Linked DNA regions of Marinobacterium aestuarii. The protein of the gene in region 1 interacts with the protein of each later gene in a pairwise test. Links are inferred from orthologs where the notes say so. Each region holds a gene or a part of one and is shown on either strand. Other genes may lie near its edges.

Evidence for each region.
Region 2: the proteins of gyrB (region 1) and gyrA interact in binary tests that used the Escherichia coli proteins (3 or more experiments, as listed by UniProt). The link is inferred for Marinobacterium aestuarii from one-to-one orthologs.

What each region holds. Positions count from the first base shown.
Region 1 is NZ_CP015839.1:1,702-11,809, reverse strand. What follows is about bases 5,106-8,178. They hold gyrB (DNA topoisomerase (ATP-hydrolyzing) subunit B), read right to left. Parts: upstream 7,816-8,178; coding sequence 5,395-7,815; downstream 5,106-5,394. Other genes in these bases: recF (DNA replication/repair protein RecF), read right to left, coding at 7,959-8,178. Outside these bases: A8C75_RS00045 (nitroreductase family protein), read right to left, coding at 233-850; A8C75_RS00040 (EamA family transporter), read right to left, coding at 861-1,793; A8C75_RS00035 (MarR family winged helix-turn-helix transcriptional regulator), read left to right, coding at 1,908-2,420; A8C75_RS00030 (glutathione S-transferase family protein), read left to right, coding at 2,649-3,272; more of recF, read right to left, coding at 8,179-9,050; dnaN (DNA polymerase III subunit beta), read right to left, coding at 9,097-10,108. UniProt on the Escherichia coli protein: DNA gyrase negatively supercoils closed circular double-stranded DNA in an ATP-dependent manner to maintain chromosomes in an underwound state.
Region 2 is NZ_CP015839.1:1,136,425-1,148,250, forward strand. Bases 1-3,161 are described here. They hold gyrA (DNA gyrase subunit A), read left to right. Parts: upstream 1-303; coding sequence 304-2,961; downstream 2,962-3,161. Other genes in these bases: ubiG (bifunctional 2-polyprenyl-6-hydroxyphenol methylase/3-demethylubiquinol 3-O-methyltransferase UbiG), read right to left, coding at 1-89; serC (3-phosphoserine/phosphohydroxythreonine transaminase), read left to right, coding at 3,029-3,161. In the rest of the region: more of serC, read left to right, coding at 3,162-4,111; pheA (prephenate dehydratase), read left to right, coding at 4,136-5,239; hisC (histidinol-phosphate transaminase), read left to right, coding at 5,262-6,365; A8C75_RS05015 (bifunctional prephenate dehydrogenase/3-phosphoshikimate 1-carboxyvinyltransferase), read left to right, coding at 6,362-8,575; cmk ((d)CMP kinase), read left to right, coding at 8,575-9,273; rpsA (30S ribosomal protein S1), read left to right, coding at 9,302-10,984; ihfB (integration host factor subunit beta), read left to right, coding at 11,093-11,386; A8C75_RS05035 (LapA family protein), read left to right, coding at 11,422-11,727. UniProt on the Escherichia coli protein: A type II topoisomerase that negatively supercoils closed circular double-stranded (ds) DNA in an ATP-dependent manner to maintain chromosomes in an underwound state.

The DNA.
Region 1 (10,108 bases):
GCCTCCCTGGGCTTGCCGCCAGGCAGCAGTGCCTGCGGGCGAGAAAAGCTAGCGCAGCTTGACCAGATTTTTTATTTTTATTCTTAACTAACAATTACTTATCGAACAAAAAAGCTCAGTACCCAAGCACGCCGCCTGCCTCAAGCATAGCCCGACGTCGCCATTTTGAAGCGGATTCGAAAAATTGCAGCCCTATTAACCAAACTAATGCACTGGGGGCGGCAACAGGGACTCAGGCGAATGTCATCACCTCGTGCAGGGGGCGACGCGGCTTCTGCGGCCAGTTATTCGCCAGTCCGTAGCCTGCCGTCACCAGCATCACCGGTACTTCACTGGCATCAAGGCCAAAAGCCGCCGTCACTGCATCGGTGTCAAAGCCACTCATGGCACCAGTAGAGAACCCCATACCCTCGGCCGCCAGCATCAGCGTCATGGCGGCCAAAGACGCGGAGCGAAATGCTTCGTCACGCTGCAGCTGCGGATTATCCCGGTGCGATGCTGCGGCCATCGCGACCCACCCATCAGCCACCGCCTGGGGCACTATGCCGGCATCAACGGACGGCTGCAGTACCCGGGGCATATCCAGGTGGGCGCCAAGCGTTCCGCAGACAATAAAGGTAACTGCCGCATCCTCGACCTGTGGCTGGTTAAACGCCGCAGCCTTAAGCCGCGCCTTCGCCTCCAGGCTACGCACGGCAACGAACTTCCAGTTCTGCACGTTAAAGGCAGAAGGCGCCCGAGTCGCCAGCCTCACCAGCTCGCTCACCTCATGCTCCGACAGCCCCCGGGCGGGATCAAAACGCCCCGTGGACGCACGGGACTCAATAAGCAGCTTGATTGGATTAGTCATAAGGAATGCCTCATTTAGTTGATTGAGCAGGAACCTCAGCCGGGCAGCCCACTAGGGGCGAAACCACAGGCACAGGGCCTGAGCTGGATGCCCACTGCACAGCGAGAATACTGCCGAGCACTGCCACGAAGCCGAAGAGCGCAACGCCAGTCATGGCCTGGCCAAGCAGCGCCCAGCCCAGCACCACGGCCGTCAGCGGGCTCAGCAATCCCAGCGAGGACACCGCCACCGGCGACAGCCGGGCAATACCGCGAAACCAGAGCACATAGGCCAGCAGGGCGCCAAACAGCGACAGATAAACATAGCCCAACACCGCGCTGGTACTCAGCGGCGGCAGCGGCGGATCAACAAGCCAGGCCACCGGCAGCAGCATCAGCCCACCCACCAACAGCTGCCAACCGGTAAAGGCCAGCAGCGGAACATCGGGCCGCCAGCGCCGCGTTAGAAAGGTGCCACCGGCCATGCAGGCCGCCCCCACCAGTGCCGCCGCTATACCGACAAGATCCCAGTGGGCACCTGGCGCCAGCAGCAGCGCAGCCATGCCCGCCACACCGATCAGGCTTGCCACGACCGCCAGCCAGGCCGGCTGGCGCCTGTCGACAGACCAGGCCAGGCCCATAACCAATAGCGGCTGAATGGCTCCCACAACGGCTGCCAGACCACCGGGCAAACGGTAGGCGGCGACAAAGAGTAACGCCTGAAAAACGCCAATATTGAGTGCGGCCAATATAACCAGGCGCCCCCACTCAGGCCGGCGCAACAGGTGACGCCCCAGCAGCACCAGCACTATGCCGGCGGGAAGCGTGCGCAGCACCGCCGCGGTAAAAGGCCGGTCCGGCGGCAGCAGTTCGGTAGTCACTATATAGGTAGAACCCCAGATGGCTGGCGCCAGAGCGGTAATCAGTACATCGACCCAGACGGGATGTTGTGTGCGATTGCGCATGATATTATCTTCAACTCAAGATAAAAAACGAGTCTCGCACAGATTTATCTTGATATCAAGATAACTTCCGTAGCAGAAGCCAGGCTATGGAAACGGCACTTGGGGAAGCGCAGCATGAATACAGAACGACAGCCCGATGCAGTAGACGCCATCCTGGCCCAATGGCGACGTGAGCGGCCAGACCTGGATGTAAGCCCCATGGCGACCATCGGCCGCCTGAAACGTTGCTCTGCACTGATGCAACGCAGGCTGGATGAAGCCTTCTCGGCCTTTGGCCTGACGATCTGGGAGTTTGATGTACTGGCGACCCTGCGCCGCGCAGGCGCGCCCCATTGCCTGGCCCCCACAGCACTGTTCTCCACCCTGATGGTCACCTCCGGCACCATGACTCACCGCATGCAGCGCCTGGAAGCCAGCGGCTGGGTAGAGCGGGTCGCCAATCCGGACGATGCCCGCAGCAAGCTGGTGCGGCTAACGCCGGCCGGGCTCGAATTGATTGATCACGCAGTAGAAGCCCATGTGGACAACGAGCACCGCATACTGGCGCCGCTAAGTGCCGCCGACCTGAGCACTCTGGAAGCCAGTCTCGCCGGTCTGCTGGCGGTACTGGAGCCGGCCAGGGACTGAGTCGACGACCTGCTTCTTAGCCTGCATATCAGGATGCAATGGAATTAGCAGCGCCATCTCGCAGGCGGCGTTGCTGTGCATGCTGCCGTCTTTAGCAGCGCAAGCAATTCCAAATTCAGGAATAATTAATTACGTAACCTGATGATTCTATCGGTGAGAGAAACTATTTAGGCTTTAAGAACGCTCCAAAACGGGCGATCTGAATTTACCTAAACAGGAACTACGGCCATGGCTATCAAGATTCATGATTTCCCGCTTTCGGGTCACGCCCACAGAGCGCGCCTGTTTGCGTCCCTGATTGGCGTTGATGTCGAACTTGTCTTCGTCGACCTCGTCGCCGGTGAGCATAAAACACCGGAGTATCGGCACAAGAACAAGTTCGGCCAGGTGCCCATGCTAGAGGACGGTGACACTATCGTCGCCGATTCAAACGCGATCCTGGTTTACCTGGCGAAGAAGTTCGACAAAGCCGACTGGCTCCCCGAAGACCCGGCAGGCGCCGCCCAGGTGCAGCGTTGGCTCTCCATTGCGGCAGGCCAGATCGCGTTCGGCCCGGCTGCCGCTCGCCTGATCACGCTTTTCGGCGCCAAACTGCATGCCGATGAAGTCATCGCGCGCGCCCATGCGGTGCTAAAGATTATTGACCAAGAGCTACACGACAACCGATTCATCACCGGTAACAACATCACCATCGCGGACGTTGCGCTTTACAGCTATATCGCCAGTGCACCTGAGGGCAATGTTGAGCTGACACCCTATGGCAATATCAATCGCTGGCTGGCACGCATAGAAGCCCTGCCAGGCTTTGTGTCTTTTGCACACAGCAACGTCGGGCTGCGCAAGAGCGCCTGATTCAAGCCTGGCTGGTGCGCTCATCCGGCCCTACTGGCTGTGTTCGCGGTCTTCAACGATCTCGCTTAAAAGCGCTCGCACAGGAGTTACACCCACTGCTGTGCGGCTTCGCGATCCTTCAGCTACGCCTTGCGCAACACCAGAATATCGGGTATCTGCTTGATGCATAGGAGGTGGATACAATATTGCCAGGCGATTGATCAGCTTGTCGACGGGGGGACGGTGCGGTATTCGTTCACCAGAATTTCGAATTGAAGACTCTTGAAGCCGTCACCGTTGGGCAGCCGACGACCTGGGCGGTTTGAGGCGACGCCTTGCTGCTTCCCGCAACGTGCCGTTGAAACTCAGTGGATAACTGTTGGCCCGGGCGCTAGCCGTCGTCCTTTTACAGTGTGAACATCGCTGTGCATAAACTGGGGATAGTTCGATATCGCCCGCTCGTTTGCGTTACCGCCAGCCCTTTGCAACCACCCAGGCTGCTCGATTGACCAGTTTCAATAAAGCCAGTAATCACGGGGCCTATACGCAACTGCAAGGTACTTGCTACAAGCTTGCGCACAGATCTGCCAACAGATATTGTGCATAGTTTGATAGCTGTGCATAACAAAAGTTACACACAGGGCTGGTTACCCCACGGCTGCACGACTGTCCATGCGTCGCAGCCGCAGGAGCCGCAGGAGCCGCGCTCCGCGGCGAAGCCTGTCTGACGGGATGACGCACGCGCCAAAAGCGCAGCCGGCAACTGGTGACCTCAAAGAACGCCAGATTGCTCAGTGCATTGAAGGGGTCGGCCAGTAAGCCTGCTCCCAAGCGTTGCCAGCATCGGTCTCGTCTCTGAAGGAATTCAGGTTCCAACTTGGCGGCAACGCGCAATACCAGCAGTGCAACAAGGAACAGGGCCTGTGGGAAGCATTCACGCAATCTCGTTCCGAGGGGTACCACGAACTATTATCAGTGCTCGGCATTGTATGAGGATTGCAGCGCCACCGACAGAGCCACCACCTTGCGCGTGCGCGACGGCAGGGCCATCACCACCGATGGCCCCTTCGCCGAAACCAAGGAGCAGCTGGCCGGTTTCTACAAGCTGGACGCCAGAGACCTGAACGAAGCGGCCCGGCTGGCGGAAAAAATCCCCCCGGCCCGCTACGGCAGCGTCGAGATCCGCCCGGTGCGGGAGCTGCTGCCGCCACAGAACCTCTCCGTGGCCGAGGTGGCCCGCCAAGAAGGCATTAGCGACGAGACCCTGTATGCTTGGCGCAAACAAGTCAAGGCAGAAGGAGCCGTCGTGCCAGGAGACAAGAAGTTGCCCGATGACTGGCCCGCCGAAGTCAAGTTCGCTGTGGTGCTGGAAAACGCCGCCCTGTCGCTGTCGGAGATCGAGCTGAGCGAATACTGCCGCCGCAAGGGGTTGTACCCCGAGCAAGTCAACGCCTGGCGCCAGACCTGGAGAATTCCGGGGACAGTATACCTATTTCCCAACTCATCAATGTCCGATCCATACCGTTAGCCTACGTAGAGTTAAAACGGTGCAGTTTGCTCCGCTCTACGGTAAACCGCTCCTGCGTTTACAGCATCCATGGTGGTCAGTACACACCTTATGGCTGATGCTGGCACCCTTGTCCCGTTAGGGCAGGCAATTGCTCCTGCATTGCCTGCATACAGGACATCCATGTCCATAACCTGACGAGCACTAGGAGTATTTTTCGATAAGGCCCGTCAGGGGCGAGGCAGGGATGCCGAGCGGCAGATGCGGCACAGGGATGTGCGTTAGCGGTGTCCGTACAATGGCTTCAGAGCGCAGCGAAAAGGCTTCATTGGGGCGCGCTTTCTTTGGTTACTTTCTTTCGCGCGAGCAAAGAAAGTGACAAGAAAAAAGTCGAAAATCACCGAGCCCTGTCATGTCGGGTTACGCCCTGCGGGCTAACCCGACCTACGTTGGCTGATATTGCTGTTCATCTATACGTGGTGGTACACCTTTGAACGACCAACCTTGTGTGCTGGTCGTCGTGCCTCGACGCCAATCGAGATGCAAAAAAAATGCTCCTGTGTTCACACCAGAGTGGAACACAGGAGCATTTTTACAAGTCGTCGGATCACACCCAGTGAGATCCGACACCTGGCATCAGACGTCGAGGTTGGACACCCGCAGAGCATTAGCCTCGATAAAGGCGCGGCGCGGCTCGACATCGTCGCCCATCAGAGTGGTGAACAGCTGATCGGCGGCGATGGCATCGTCGACGGTCACCTGCAGCATGCGGCGCGACTCCGGATCCATGGTGGTTTCCCACAGCTGGCTCGGGTTCATCTCGCCCAGACCCTTGTAGCGCTGGATGTAGTGACCACGGCGCGACTGATCAAGCAGCCAGTTGAGGGCTTCCTCGAAGTGGGTCACCGGGCGCACCCGTTCGCCACGCTTGATATAGGCACCCTCTTCCAGCAGGGAGCCGAGCTTGTCGCCCAGGGTGGTGATCGCCAGATAATCACGGGAACCGAAGAAGTCGTCGCCAAAGCGGTAGTAGTTTTCCACCCCATGCAGCAGGTGATTCACTTCCGGCAGGAACTGGCTGTGTTCGCGGTCTTCGATGATCTCCGCCAGGAAGCGCTCATTGCCCACCGCCTGTACCGACAGCTTTTCACACAGCAGTTGCGTCCACTGCAGCACGGCTTCGCGATCCTTCAGCTGGTCCTTGCTCAGGCTCGGCATATAGAGCATCTGCTTGAGCAGCTGGGTCGGATAGAGCATGCCCAGACGATTGATCAGCTTGTCGACGGTGCGGTACTCGTTCACCAGGGCTTCGAGCGAGGCGCCGCTCAGCGGGGGTGCATCTTCGTTGACATGGAAGCTGGTGCCATCGAGCGCACCCTGCAGCAGGTAGTTGTCCAGCGCATCGTCGTCCTTGAGGTACTGTTCCTGCTTGCCTTTCTTGATCTTGTACAGCGGCGGCTGGGCGATATAGATATGGCCGCGCTCAAACAGGATCGGCATCTGCCGGAAGAAGAAGGTCAGCAGCAGGGTACGGATGTGCGAACCGTCGACGTCGGCGTCGGTCATGATAATGATGTGGTGGTAACGCAGCTTGTCCGGGTTGAACTCCTCGCGACCGATACCACAGCCCAGGGCCGTGATCAGGGTGCCGACTTCAACCGACGACAGCATCTTGTCGAAGCGGGCCTTTTCGACGTTAAGGATCTTGCCCTTGAGGGGCAGAATCGCCTGGTTGCGGCGATCACGGCCCTGCTTGGCGGAACCGCCAGCGGAATCACCCTCCACCAGGTAGAGTTCAGACAGCGCAGGATCCTTCTGCTGGCAATCCGCCAGCTTGCCCGGCAGACCGGCGATATCCAGCACACCCTTGCGGCGGGTCATGTCACGGGCCTTGCGCGCCGCTTCACGGGCGCGGGCTGCGTCTATCATCTTGGCGACGATCAGCTTGGCTTCCTGCGGGCTTTCCTGCAGGTAGGCGCTGAATTCCTGCCCCATCATCTGCTCAACCGAGGTCTTGACCTCGGAGGAGACCAGCTTGTCCTTGGTCTGGGACGAGAATTTGGGGTCCGGCACTTTCACCGATACGATGGCCGTCAGGCCTTCGCGGCTATCGTCACCGGTGGTGGCGACCTTGCTGCCCTTGTTGAGGCCTTCAGCTTCAATGTAGGTATTCAGGCAGCGGGTCAGGGCGGTACGGAAACCCGACAGATGGGTGCCGCCGTCGCGCTGGGGAATGTTGTTGGTAAAGCAGTAGATGTTTTCCTGGAAGGTATCATTCCACTGCAGTGCCACTTCCACGCCCACGCCGTTTTCGTGCATGGAGTTGAAGTGGAACACCTTGTTGACCGCGCTCTTGTTCTGGTTCAGATAAGCAACAAAGGCTCCCAGACCGCCGTCGTATTCGTAAATATCTTCACGGGCGCTGCGCTCGTCACGCAAGACGATGCGCACGCCTGAGTTCAGGAACGACAGCTCGCGCAGACGCTTGGCCAGAATGTCGTACTGGAACAGGATATGGGTGAAGGTCTCCGGCGAGGGCTTGAAACGCACGCTGGTACCGGTATTACTGGTCTCACCCACGACCTTGAGCGGCTCATCGGGTACACCATGACGGTAGATCTGCTCGAACACTTCACCGGCGCGGCGGATGGTGAGCTTGAGTTCGCTGGAGAGCGCGTTCACCACCGAGACACCCACGCCGTGCAGGCCGCCGGATACCTTGTAGCTGTTGTCATCGAACTTGCCGCCGGCGTGCAGCACCGTCATGATGACCTCGGCCGCCGATACGCCTTCTTCCTCGTGCAGCTCGGTCGGAATGCCACGACCGTTATCGCCAACGCTGACGCTTTCATCCGGGTGTATAACCACCCTAATCTCGGAGCAGTGACCGGCAAGGGCTTCGTCGATCGAGTTGTCGACCAGCTCGAACACCATGTGATGCAGACCGGTACCGTCGTCGGTATCACCGATATACATGCCAGGGCGCTTGCGCACGGCATCAAGACCCTTGAGGACCTTGATGCTCGAGGAGTTATAGCTCTGGTTTTCGTCGCTCATCAATTATCTCCTGTTAACCTGGCAATCAGGCAGACCGTCCCGACCTGCCTAACGTCGCCCACTTAATCGGGCGGAAAATTCTGCGCGCGCCCATAAGGCATCACAGTCCCGGCCCGGCGCCAGAAAAGGGCCGGGCGAGGCGCTTAATCAATTTGTGTCAGCATCCCTGCCTCAACCCGAAAACGGCTGACATCCGTCTGGGGTAACCAGAAACCGCCAAGGGCTCCGGGATCAACACAGGTGATAAAACACTGATTGGAGGTTTCCTCCAGGAACTGGCAAAACAAGCGGCAATGCTGTTCATCCAGTTCCGACGGCAAATCGTCGATCAGGTAAATACAGGGGCGGTTATTCAAACGATAGAACAGGGCACCCTGGGCCAGTTTCAACGCGCTGACCACCAGTTTTTTCTGACCGCGAGACAATCGCTCAGCGGCACTTTGTCCATCCGTACGTACCCGCAAATCAGCCCGCTGCGGGCCGCTGCCGGTAAAACCCTGCTTCAGATCGCGCGCAAAACCTTCTTCGAGCAATTCATCCAGCGGGGTTTTTCGATCCCAGCCCTGGCTGAATTTAAGCTCTACCGGTACGCCCCCCAGCAAACGACTGAGAGTGGTTTCAAAATCAGGTTTTAGCAGTTCGATATAGCGTGCGCGCAACGCCGTCATCCGCTCGGCATAGGTGACAAATTCTCTGTCCCACACACGCCGCAGCCGAGGGTCGATTTTACCACATTTAAGCAGTGAGTTTCGCTGTTTCAATATGCGCCTGAAGCCGCGCCACAGCTGGATAAAACTCGGGTCGGCATGAAACACGCCCCAGTCGATAAACTGGCGCCGCACACCGGGGCTGCCCTCGAGCAATTGGAAGGTATCGGAGTCTATAACCTGCAGCGGTAATAGCTGGGCCAGCTCCGACAGGCCGAGCGTCTGGCCGGCGTGGCGAATGCGCACATCACCGTCGGGGCGCCGTTCCACGCCAAGGGGGTGCTGTTCACCCTTGCCAGCAGGATCAATCTGGGCGAACACCAGGCAGTTGTCGGCGCCGCTTTGCAGCAGATGGCGGAACTGGCTGGTACGAAAGGAACGGGTCATGCCCAGAAAGTGCAGGGCTTCCAGCAGGCTGGTTTTGCCACTGCCATTGTCGCCACTGATAATATTGATCCGCGGCGACGGCGTGATTCGCACATCCGACAGATTGCGAACGTGCTGAACATGAAGGCTTTTTATCGGCATAAAGGAACGGCCGAGTCTCTCAACCCGGCCCTGCGGTGAAGACTGATCACATGCGCATCGGCATCACGACATAGAGGCTGTCAGCTTCGTCGACACCTTCAATCAGCGCACTGCTGTTGGCATCGGACAGAGTGAAGCGCACCGTTTCCGAATTCAGAATCGACAGGCTGTCGAGCAGATAGTTGACGTTGAAACCGATCTCCAGCGACTCGCCATCGTAGTCCACCGCCACGGTTTCTTCGGCTTCTTCCTGTTCCGGGTTATTGGCCATGACCTGCAGGAAACCGCTGGTCAGCAGCAGACGCACACCGCGGTACTTCTCGTTCGACAGTATGGCGATACGGCTCAGCACCTGACGCAGCACCTGACGGTCACCGAGCATGTACTTGTTACCATTGCGCGGGATAACGCGTTGATAATCCGGGAACTTGCCGTCAACCAGCTTGGAGGTGAAGATAAAGTCACCCACATGAGCACGAATATGGTTGGCACCAATCAGCAGGCGCACACCGTCTTCACCGCTTTGCAGCAGACGCGCCAGCTCAAGGATACCCTTGCGCGGCACTATGATCTGATGGCTGCTGTCGCTATCGGCCACAACCTCAGCAACACAGGTCGCCAGACGGTGCCCGTCGGTAGACACCGCACGCAGCTGGCCGTTGGCGACTTCCAGCAACATACCGTTGAGGTAGTAGCGTACATCCTGCTGCGCCATGGAGAAGCCGGTCTGATCGATCAGGTGGCGCAGGTGCCCCTGGGTCAGATTCAGATCCAGCGCCTGGGGGCTGTCTTCCACATTGGGGAACTCGGCCGCCGGCAGTGTCGACAGACTGAAGCGGCTGCGCCCGGCCTTGATCACCATCTTCTGGCCGCTCAGGGCCAGCTCGATGCGAGCATCGTCCGGCAGCGACTTGCAGATGTCCATCAGTTTGCGCGCAGGCACAGTAATGGAGCCCGCCTCGGCCGGCTCATCCAGCGTCACACGACCCACAAGCTCGACTTCTAGGTCGGTCCCGGTCATGGACAGCTGGTCACCTTCGGCTACCAGCAGAATGTTG
Region 2 (11,826 bases), 1.1 Mb from region 1 along the record:
TCGCTGTTGCGGTCCCACCAGCGGCTCGCCAGTTCTTCAAATTTGGCGATCTCGTCCGGATCAATGTTGCGGTTGTGCGAATCGGTCATGGTGGCTGTTTTCGCTGACAGTAAAAGGATGGCGGTCATTCTAGCATCGGGCTTGAAGTGAATACAGGTCGGGCCCGGCTGCTGTCAACGGGGTCTGACGCAACGCCTTCTTTTTAAGGGAATCTTTGCATTGCTTTGTGGTATACTCGCCCGGTTAAAAACGCCGGAATACCGGCCCTATCGAGCAGACCGGATCTAAGGAAAGCTGAGACGAATGGGTGATCTAGCCAAAGAGATTCTGCCAGTCAATATCGAGGACGAGCTGAAACAGTCGTACCTGGATTATGCCATGAGCGTGATTGTCGGTCGGGCGTTGCCAGACGTGCGCGACGGCCTCAAGCCTGTGCATCGCAGAGTGCTGTTCGCGATGAGCGAACTGAACAATGACTGGAACAAACCATATAAAAAGTCCGCTCGTGTCGTTGGTGACGTGATCGGTAAATACCACCCCCACGGCGACAGTGCCGTGTACGACACTATTGTGCGAATGGCGCAGGATTTTTCCATGCGCTATCCGCTGGTCGACGGCCAGGGCAACTTCGGCTCCGTCGATGGTGATTCCGCGGCAGCCATGCGTTACACCGAAATCCGCATGGCCAAGATCTCCCATGATCTGCTGGCGGATCTCGACAAGGAAACCGTCGACTTTGTGCCCAACTATGACGGCACGGAACAGATTCCCGACGTGCTGCCGACCCGTGTGCCCAACCTGCTGATAAACGGTTCATCCGGTATAGCAGTGGGCATGGCGACCAACATACCGCCGCATAACCTGTCCGAGGTCGTGCGCGGCTGTATCGCGCTGATCGATGACAGCACGCTGACGGTTGATGACTTGATGGAATACATCCCCGGGCCGGACTTCCCGACCGGCGGTATCATCAATGGTCGTGCCGGTATTCTGGAAGCCTATCGCACGGGTCGCGGTCGTATCTATGTGCGTGCCAAGCACCATGTGGAAGAAGATCCCAAGACTCACCGTTCGACGATTATCGTCACCGAGATTCCGTACCAGCTGAACAAGGCTCGACTGATCGAAAAGATCGCCGACCTGGTGAAGGAAAAACGCCTGGAAGGCATTTCCGAGCTGCGGGACGAGTCCGACAAGGACGGCATGCGGATCGTGATCGAACTGCGTCGCGGTGAAGTACCCGAGGTAGTGGTCAACAACCTGTTTGCCCAGACGCAGATGGAAAGCGTCTTTGGCATCAACGTTGTTGCCCTGGTGGACAACCAGCCGAAGATTCTGGATCTCAAGTCGCTGATCGAAAACTTCGTTCGCCACAGGCGCGAAGTGGTCACCCGTCGTACGGTGTACCTGCTGCGCAAGGCGCGTGAACGCGGTCATATCCTTGAGGGTCTGGCGGTTGCACTGGCCAATATCGATCCGGTCATTGAGCTGATCAAGCGCTCGCCGACACCGGCTGAGGCGAAAGAAGGTCTTGTCGCCATGGCCTGGGAGCCTGGCAACGTGCTGGAAATGCTCGAGCGTGCCGGCGAAGACGCCTGCCGTCCGGACGATCTCGAGCCGCAGTTTGGCCTGCGCGAAGGGCGCTATCACCTGTCGCCGGTTCAGGCACAGGCGATTCTGGATCTGCGTCTGCACCGCCTGACCGGGCTGGAGCATGAAAAGCTGATCGGTGAATACCGCGAACTGCTGGAGCGCATTGCCGAACTGCTGGAAATTCTGGGATCTCACACCCGCCTGATGGAAGTCATCCGCGAAGAGCTGGAAGCCGTGCTGGAAGAGTACGGTGACGAGCGTCGCACCGAGATTACGGCTTCGCGTCGTGACCTGACGGTGGCGGATCTGATTACCGTCGAAGACATGGTCGTGACCATTTCCCACGGCGGTTATGCCAAGACCCAGCCGCTGACGGACTATCAGGCGCAGCGCCGTGGTGGTCGTGGCAAGTCGGCGACGACGATGAAAGATGAAGACTTCATCGAACATCTGCTGATCGCCAGTACCCACGATACCATTCTGTGCTTCACCAGCCGTGGCAAGGTGTACTGGTTGCGGGTGTTTGAAATTCCCCAGGCCAGCCGCGCGGCCCGTGGTCGTCCGATCGTGAATATTCTGCCGCTGGAAGAGGGTGAGCGTATCACCACCATCCTGCCGGTAAATGAATACCGCGAAGACCGTTTTGTCTTTATGGCGACCGCCAACGGTACAGTGAAGAAAACACCGCTCAACAGCTTCTCCCGTCCGCGTACCAGTGGTCTGATTGCGCTGGGGCTGGATGAGGGCGACACCCTGATCGGTGCCGCCATCACCACCGGTGAAGACGACATTCTGCTCGTGACCAGCGCCGGCAAGGCGATGCGTTTCGAGGAAGATGCCGTTCGCGCCATGGGTCGTCTGGCGCGCGGTGTACGCGGTGTGCGCATGCAGCCGGGTACCTCGGTGATTTCCTTGATCATTCCGCAGCCTGAAGGCAAGGTGCTGACGGCATCGGCCCGCGGCTTTGGCAAGCGCACCGCCATGGAAGACTTCCCCCGTAAGGGACGTGGTGGTCAGGGCGTGATTGCGATGCAGTGTACCGATCGCAACGGCGAACTGGCAGGTGCCGTGCAGGTGTTTACCGGGGATGACGTGATGCTGATCAGCAATCGCGGCACCATGGTTCGCACCCGTACCGAGGAAATCTCGGAGCTGAGCCGCAACACCCAGGGCGTAATGCTGATTCGGGTAGCCGAAGATGAAACCCTGGTCGGCCTGGCCCGTATCGAAGAGCCGGAAGAAGTCGAACTGCCGGAAGGTAGCGAGGAGCTTGATGGCGAAACGATTGATGGCGAATCCACAGTCGTGGATGCCGATCAGGGCAGCGATGCGCCAGAGCAGGCCCCTGCGCCTGACACCGAGGCGTAATCCCGCGGCGGCCCTTCGGGGCCGTCGCCTTATTATCTGTAACCTTGGATCGAGTGTGAGCGAGAACATGAGTCGCAAATACAATTTCAGTGCTGGTCCCGCGGCGTTGCCGGCAGAGGTCCTGGAACAGGCCCGTGATGAAATGCTCGACTGGCATGGCCAGGGGCTGTCGATCATGGAAATGAGCCATCGCAGCGATGCCTTTGTGTCGGTTGCCGAGCAGGCCGAGCAGGATCTGCGCGACCTTATGTCCATTCCGGACAACTACAGGGTGCTCTTCCTGCAGGGGGGCGCGACCAGTCAGTTTGCCATGGTGCCGCTGAACCTGCTGGGCGACAAGACCAGCGCTGACTATATCAATACCGGTATCTGGTCCAAGAAAGGTATCGCTGAAGCCCGGCGCTATGGCTATGTGCGTATTGCCGGCAGCACCGAATCCGAGCAGTTCACGCGCGTGCCGACCCAGGACGAGCTTGAGCTGGATCCCAATGCTGCCTATGTACACTACACACCGAATGAAACCATCGGTGGTGTCGAGTACAACTATATTCCGGACACCGGATCGGTGCCGCTGGTGGCGGACATGTCTTCCAGTATTCTGTCCCGGGAAATTGATGTCAGCCGTTTCGGACTCATCTATGCCGGTGCGCAGAAAAACATAGGTCCTGCGGGTCTGACAGTGGTAATCGTGCGCGAAGACCTGCTCGGCAAGGCGGCGGCAGCAACGCCCGCCATGTTCGATTATCAGGTGCATGCCGGTGCGGACTCCATGAACAACACACCGCCAACCTTCGGCTGGTATCTGGCGGGGCTGGTGTTTAAGTGGCTCAAGCGCCAGGGTGGTGTGGCGGCTATCGAAGCGGTGAACCGTCGCAAGGCGGCCAAACTCTATGACTATATAGATAGCAGCAGCTTTTACGCCAACCCCATAGCACCGGACTGCCGTTCCTGGATGAACGTGCCCTTCACCCTGGCGAACGCCGGGCTGGATGGCATGTTCCTAGAGCAGGCTGAAGCTGCGGGTCTGCTTAACCTGCAGGGGCACCGTTCAGTGGGTGGCATGCGGGCGAGTCTTTACAATGCGGTGCCTGAAGCCGCTGTGGATGCCTTGATTGAGTTCATGCAGACATTTGCGCAGCAGCACGCTTAAGTCAGATATGAGAGTGGCATAGCCATGAGTGACCAGGAAAAGGAACTGCAGGTTCTGCGTGATCAGATCGATCAGATCGATCAGCAGCTTCAGACGCTGCTTAACCAGCGTGCGGCCTGTGCTCAACAGGTAGCCGAGGTGAAGCAGAAGTATCAGGGCAGCCGCGATGCGGTGTTCTACAGGCCCGAACGCGAAGCCCAGGTGCTGCGTCGGGTGATGGAGCGCAACACCGGGCCTTTGCCTGAGCGGGATGTCGCACGCTTGTTCCGTGAGGTCATGTCCGCCTGTCTGGCGCTGGAACAGCCGATGCGGATCGCCTTCCTGGGGCCCGAGGGTACCTTTACCCAGCAGGCGGCGGTGAAACACTTTGGCCTGTCGGCGATTACTGCGCCCCTGGCGTCGCTGGATGAGGTCTTTCGCGAGGTTGAAGCAGGGACCGCGCACTATGGCGTGGTACCGATCGAAAACACCAGTGAAGGCATGGTTAACCACACCTTGCACCTGTTTTCGCGTTTTCGGCTGTCGATCGTCGGCGAGGTGGAGCTGAACATCCACCATCACCTGTTGGTGCGCCCGACTATTGATCGCAATGCCGTCACCCGGATCTATGCCACCCAGTCGGCGCTGTCCCAGTGCCGTAGCTGGCTGGACGCGCATTATCCCTCGGTGGAGCGGGTCGCAGTAGCGACCAATGCCGATGCTGCGCGCCAGGCCTCGATCGAAACCGATGTTGGTCTGGCTGCCGCCATTGGCAGCGAGCTGGCCATCGAGTTGTACCCGTTGCAGGTTGCGGTGCGCAATATCGAGGATCAGGCCGAAAGCAGCAGTCGCTTCCTGATTCTGGGGTGCCAGGATGTCGGCCCCAGTGGTCACGACAAGACCTCCATTCTGGTATGCGCCCACGACAAGCCGGGCGCACTCTATGATCTGCTGGCACCGTTCCGCCTGCGTGGCATCAGCCTGACGCGGATCGAAACCCGTACCCTGTCGGGGCCCTGGAGCAGCGTATTTTATATCGATTTCGAAGGCCATGTATCTGATGCGCCTGTGCAGGCGTTGTTCAAGGATCTGGAGGCGGAGTCGCTTGAACTCAAGCTCCTTGGATCTTACCCGCAGGCGGTGTTGTAAGCGTCATCGCAGGAGTCGCAATATGGGTTGTGATTTTATCGCCCGGGCTACCCCGGGTGTGCAGGGGCTACAGCCGTACGTCCCCGGCAAGCCGGCGCAGGAGCTCGAACGCGAGCTGGGCCTGACCGACATCATCAAACTGGCCAGCAATGAAAACCCCCTTGGCCCAAGCCCTGTCGCCCTGGCCGCGGCGCAGCAGGCGCTGGCCGAACTGCACCTTTATCCCGATGCCAGCGGCTATCGTCTGAAGCAGGCGTTGCAGCAGCACTACGGCCTTAGCCCAGACTGCATTACCCTGGGCAATGGTTCCAATGATGTACTGGAACTGATTGCCCGGGCTTTTCTGCGCCCAGGCGATGAGGTGGTCTACTCCCAGTATGCGTTTCTGGTGTATCCGATCATTACCCAGGCCAGCAGCGCCACGGCGGTGGTGACCGAGGCGCGGGACTGGGGGCATGATCTGGATGCCATGCTGGCGGCCGTGACCGAACGCACCCGCCTGGTGTTTATCGCCAACCCCAATAATCCTACGGGCACCTGGTTAAGCCGGGCGCAGCTCTGTGCCTTTATGGATGCGCTGCCTGTGTCTGTAGTGCTGGTGCTGGATGAGGCCTACACCGAATACAGCGAAGATCCTGACTTTCCCGATGGCCTTGAGCTGCTGGCACGCTATCCGAACCTGGTTGTGACCCGAACCTTCTCCAAGGCCTGGGGACTGGCGGGCCTGCGGGTCGGCTTTGCCGCCGCCAACAGAGAGATTACGGATCTGCTGAACCGGGTGCGCCAGCCGTTCAATGTTTCGGGGCCGGCGCTGGCGGCGGCCGAAGCCGTGCTGCAGGATCGGGCGTACCTGGCGCGTACGCTGGAGACTAATCGCGCCGGCATGCGTCAACTGATAGACGGGCTGAAGCGTCTGGGGCTGGCGGTGATTCCCTCGGCGGGCAACTTTGTCTGTGTCGGCCTGGGGCGCCCGGCGGGGCCGGTTTATCAGCAGCTGTTAGAGCGCGGGGTTATTGTGCGCCCGGTGGCCAACTATCAGATGCCGGATCATCTGCGCATCAGCATAGGCCTCCTGGCACAGAATCTGCGTTGTCTGCAGGTGCTCGAAGAGGTTTTGTCTGCGTGAGGTTTCCCATCAACAACGTACTGGTTATCGGCCTGGGGCTGATAGGCGGTTCCCTGGCCAAGGCGCTGAAGCATCGACGCTACTGCCAGCGAGTGGTTGGTTATGACCGTAATACCGCTGAGCTCGAGGCCGGGCTTGCGCTGGGCGTGATTGACGAGGCGGCACATGATCTGCGCCAGGCTGTCGCCGCCGCCGATCTGGTGGTGCTGGCGGTGCCGGTCAAGGCGACCGATGCGGTGCTGGCAGACATCAGTACGGCGCTGCGCCCGCATACCCTGTTGACCGATGTCGGCAGTACCAAGGGCAATGTGGTGGCGGCGGCCGAAGCGGTATTCGGCAGCTTGCCCGCCACCTTTGTCCCCGGTCACCCGATTGCCGGGTCTGAGAAAAGCGGTGTGGCGGCGGCCGATGCGCACCTGTTCGAGCGTCACAAGGTGATCCTCACGCCAACGGCCGAGTCCTCCGCTGAAGCCACTTTGGTGATTGCTCGCATGTGGCAGGCCGTCGGCGCCGAGGTGCTGCAGATGGAGGTGGCGCGGCATGATCAGGTACTGGCCGCGACCAGTCATCTGCCGCATCTGCTGGCGTTCTCCCTGGTCGACACCTTGGCCGCAGAAGCGGCCAATACCGATATCTTTCGCTATGCTGCCGGCGGCTTTCGGGACTTTACCCGCATCGCGGCTTCAGACCCCACCATGTGGCATGACATCTGCCTGACCAATGGTGATGCCATACTGGCACAGCTGGATCGCTTCAGTGCCGGTGTCGAAAAGCTGCGCCATGCCATCAGTTCGGCCGACAGTCAGGCGATGTTGGGTATTTTCACCCGCGCCAAGGCGTCGCGGGATCATTTCAGCCGCATATTGTCGAGCTCCGCCTATTCACAGAAACAGCACAGCGCTGCGGTCAGTTATCGGGCGCAGCAGGGATCTGCGCTGGCAGGCCAGGTACGGCTGCCGGGCGACAAGTCGATTTCGCACCGGGCCATCATGCTGGGCTCCCTGGCGACAGGTATCACGCGGATCGAGGGCTTCCTTGAAAGTGAAGACAGCCTCGCCACGCTGCAGGCGTTTCGCGATATGGGGGTGGTGATCGAAGGGCCTCACCAGGGTGCCGTGAAGATCTACGGCGTTGGTCTGCAGGGTCTGCAGCCGCCGCCGGGTCCGCTCTATCTGGGGCGTTCGGCCATGTCGATGCGACTGCTGTGCGGTGTGCTGGCGGGCCAGAGTTTTGATACCGAGCTGACGGGCGACGCTTCGCTGTCGAGCTGGTCGATGGAGCAGGTGGTGCGGCCGCTGCGTCAGATGGGCGCGCAGATAGATACTGCAGATGGTTGCCTGCCTCCGCTGCAGATTCGCGGTGGCCAGTCGCTGCAGGGTATTGCGCAGCAGTTGCCGTTGGCCAGCGCCCAGGTCAAGTCGGCGCTGTTGCTGGCCGGGCTCTACGCCAGTGGTACCACGACGGTCATCGAGCCTGCGCCGTCCCGCGATCATACCGAGCGCATGCTGCAGGGGCTGGGCTGGACGCTGGATCGCCCCAGGGGGCAGGTGGCGCTGCAGGCCGGTGGCCAGTTGCAGGCGGCCCGGATCAATGTGCCGGGTGATATGTCCCTGGCGGCATTTTTTATCGTCGGCGCGGCGATTTCGCCGGGCTCAGAGCTGCTGCTTGAACATGTGGGTATTAATCCGACTCGCATCGGCCTGATCGAGATACTGCGTCTGATGGGGGCAGATATCACATTCGATAATGCCACCGAGGTGGGGGGCGAGCCGGTTGCGGATCTTCGCGTACGTTACCGTCCATTGCGAGCCATCGAGGTTCCGGACGCACTGCTGGCTCGCGCCAGTGATGAGCTGCCGCTGTTGATGGCGGCTGCCGCCTGTGCCGAGGGCACCACCTGGATTCGCGGCATCGGTGAGCTGCGTTACGGGCTGGATGCATTGCTGCAGGCCCTGGTGGCAGGGCTGGATGAGCTGGGCGTTGAGGCTCTGGTGGGCGCTGGCAGTGTTTGCGTCAGAGGAGGCCACATCGGTGGCGGTGAGCTCAGTGCCTCTGGCGACTATCGTGTCGCCTTGGCGTTTGCGGCCCTCTCGCTGCGTGCCAGCGGCGAAGTTCATATTACGGAATGTGCCTGTCTTGAGGCTGCATTCCCCGAGTTTGTTGCCCTCGCCTGTCAGGCGGGGTTCAGAATAGGTAAGGAGAGGGACTGATGGTCTCGAAGCAATTGAGCGTGCCGGTAATCAGCATTGACGGTCCCAGTGGTTCAGGCAAGGGAACCATCTGCCGCCTGCTGGCGCGCCAGCTGGGGTGGCATCTGCTGGACAGCGGTGCCCTGTATCGACTGACAGCACTGGCGGCAAGACATCACGGCGTTGCGCTGGATGACGAGGAAGCGCTGGTGGTGCTGGCGGCGCATCTGGATGTGAAGTTTGTGCCGCGCGGTGAAGAGAATGAGGTGCAGGTGCTGCTTGAAGGCGAAGAAGTGACCCAGCAGATTCGTACCGAAGAAGCCGGCGCCGATGCGTCCCGGGTGGCTGCCTGTGGGCCTGTGCGCGAGGCTTTGCTGGAGCGCCAGCGTGCATTTCGCGAGGCCCCAGGGCTGATCGCAGACGGGCGCGACATGGGCACGGTGGTGTTCCCCGCTGCCGAGTTGAAAATATATCTGGATGCCAGTGCGCAAGAGCGTGCGCGGCGCCGTTATAACCAGTTGATAAATAAGGGTCTCGGTGCTAGCCTTGATACGATATTGGTTGATATTCAAGCACGTGACGACCGCGATATGAACCGCGCCGTGGCGCCGCTGAAACCCGCGAGCGATGCGGTGATTCTGGACTCAACCCAGATGAGTATTGACGAGGTTTTGAAGGTGGTTATGGATCAGGCCAGACACAAGGGTTTGACCTGGTAGGTTTCTGTTTTGTGAGGATGGGGCGGTAATGAGCGAAAGTTTTGCCGAACTCTTTGAGGAAAGCCTCAAGGACCTGAAGATGGCGCCTGGCTCCATCGTCACGGGAACAGTGGTCGCGATCGAAAATGACTTTGTCATGGTGCATGCGGGCCTCAAATCTGAAGGCTTTATTCCCCGAGAGCAGTTTTTCAATGAGCAGGGTGAGCTGGAGATTGCCGTCGGCGATACCGTGCAGGTGTCACTTGAAGCGGTTGAAGACGGCTTTGGCGCCACCATGCTGTCCCGCGAGAAGGCCAAGCGCGCCGAAAGCTGGAATCTGCTGGAGCAGGCGTTCGAGAACGACGAGGTCGTCAAAGGCATGATCGTCGGCAAGGTGCGCGGTGGTTTTACCGTGGATCTGGATACCGTACAGGCCTTCCTGCCGGGCTCGCTGGTCGACATTCGCCCCATTCGTGATACCGCCCACCTTGAAGGTGTGGAGCTTGAATTCAAGCTGGTGAAGCTGGACGCCAAGCGCAACAATATAGTGGTATCCCGTCGTGCGGTACTGCAGGCCTCTTACAACGAGGAGCGCGACAAGTTGCTGTCGCAGCTCAAGGAAGGCGTCGTTATCAAGGGTATCGTCAAGAACCTGACCGATTACGGTGCCTTTATAGACCTGGGTGGTCTGGATGGGCTGCTGCACATTACCGACATTGCCTGGAAGCGGGTGAAGCATCCGAGCGAAGTGTTGCAGGTTGGCGATGAGATCGACGTCAAGGTGCTGCGATTTGATACCGAGCGCAATCGTGTATCCCTGGGGCTGAAACAGCTCAGTCAGGATCCCTGGCTGACGCTGATGGATGGCCATGGAGTCGGTACAAGGTCAAGCGCCCGGGTCACCAATGTGGCCGACTATGGCTGCTTTGCGGAGATCGAGGCCGGTGTCGAAGGTCTGGTGCATGTGTCCGAAATGGACTGGACCAACAAGAACGTGCACCCCTCCAAGGTGGTGCAGGTGGGCGACGAGATCGAAGTCATGGTGCTCGATATCGACACCGATCGACGTCGTATCTCGCTGGGCATGAAACAGTGCCGCGACAATCCGTGGCAGGCTTTTGCCAGCAGATACAGCAAGGGCGATACCCTGAGCGGAAAGATTCGTTCCATTACCGACTTTGGCGTCTTTATCGGCCTGGATGGTGGTATCGATGGCCTGGTACACCTGTCCGATCTGTCCTGGGATCTGCCGGGCGAGCAGGTCGCCAAAACCCTCAGCAAGGGTGACGACTTGACCGCCGTGCTCTTGTCGATCGATACCGAGCGCGAGCGTATTGCGCTGGGCGTCAAGCAACTGGCGGGGGATCCGTTTGGAGACTTTGCCGCGCAGTTCGGCAAGGGCGCGCTTGTGACCGGAACTGTGACTGAGGTGGATGCCAGGCAGGTTAGCCTGCAGCTGGCAGACGGCATCACCGGTGTGTTGCGGGCGGGAGATGTATCGGTTGAGCACGGCAACAACCTGGCGGCCCATTTCAAGGTGGGTGATGCGGTTGAAGCGTCCGTTATCAATGTGGATCGGCGTAATCGCAGTATCCAGCTGTCGCAGAAGCAACGCGATGCCAGGGTTGATCAACAGGCACTCAAGACGGTTCAGGAGCAACCGGTGGTATCCGCCGGCCCGACGACCATTGGTGACCTGATCAAGGCGCAAATGAACAAGTCGGATAGTTGATCAGCAGGGAGAGCTTGGCTCTCCCTGTTTGTATCACCGGTATATGGCGGCCAAGCGCCAGTGGAATGAAGGCTTGCCAAATAGCCTGAATCTTTAGGGAGAGTTGTCATGACCAAGTCAGAGTTGATTGAACGACTGATAGATCGTCATAATCAGCTATCTGTAAAGGACGTCGAGCTTGCCGTCAAAACGATGCTGGATCATATGACCGAGGCGCTGGCGCATGGTGACAGGATCGAGATTCGCGGCTTTGGCAGTTTTTCGTTACACTACCGCGCACCTCGGGTGGGACGTAATCCCAAGACCGGTGAGTCGGTGCCATTGACGGCCAAGCATGTGCCGCATTTTAAACCTGGCAAGGAACTGCGGGAGCAGGTCAATGACAGTCTGTCTGAATACTAGAGTTTATCTACTCTGCCTGTTGGAGGCTTGATCCGGTGCGCTGGTTGAGAACGCTACTACTCGTTGTTTTGTGTCTCGTTGTCCTGTTCGTCGGGATACTCTTCACTATTCATAATACCGACAAGGTCTCGATTGACCTGATCCTGGTGCAGTTGCCCCAGGCCAGCCTGTCGCTCTGGCTGATTGCCGCTTTTGTCTGCGGCGGCATTCTCGGGATATTGCTCAGCAGTGTCGCCGTGCTGGGTCTCAAAACCCGCCTGCGTTCGGCCCGCAAGCGCCTGGCCGTGGCGCAGCATGATCTGGAGCAGCAGCGTGCTCTGGTGGCCAAAGACAGCGTCTGATGGCTCTATAGGTCGCAATCAAACACAGGCGACTCAGATCCCTGTGTTTGATTCTGCTGTGCTTTTGGCTCACCTCTGTTATTCCCTCCCTGCTTGATA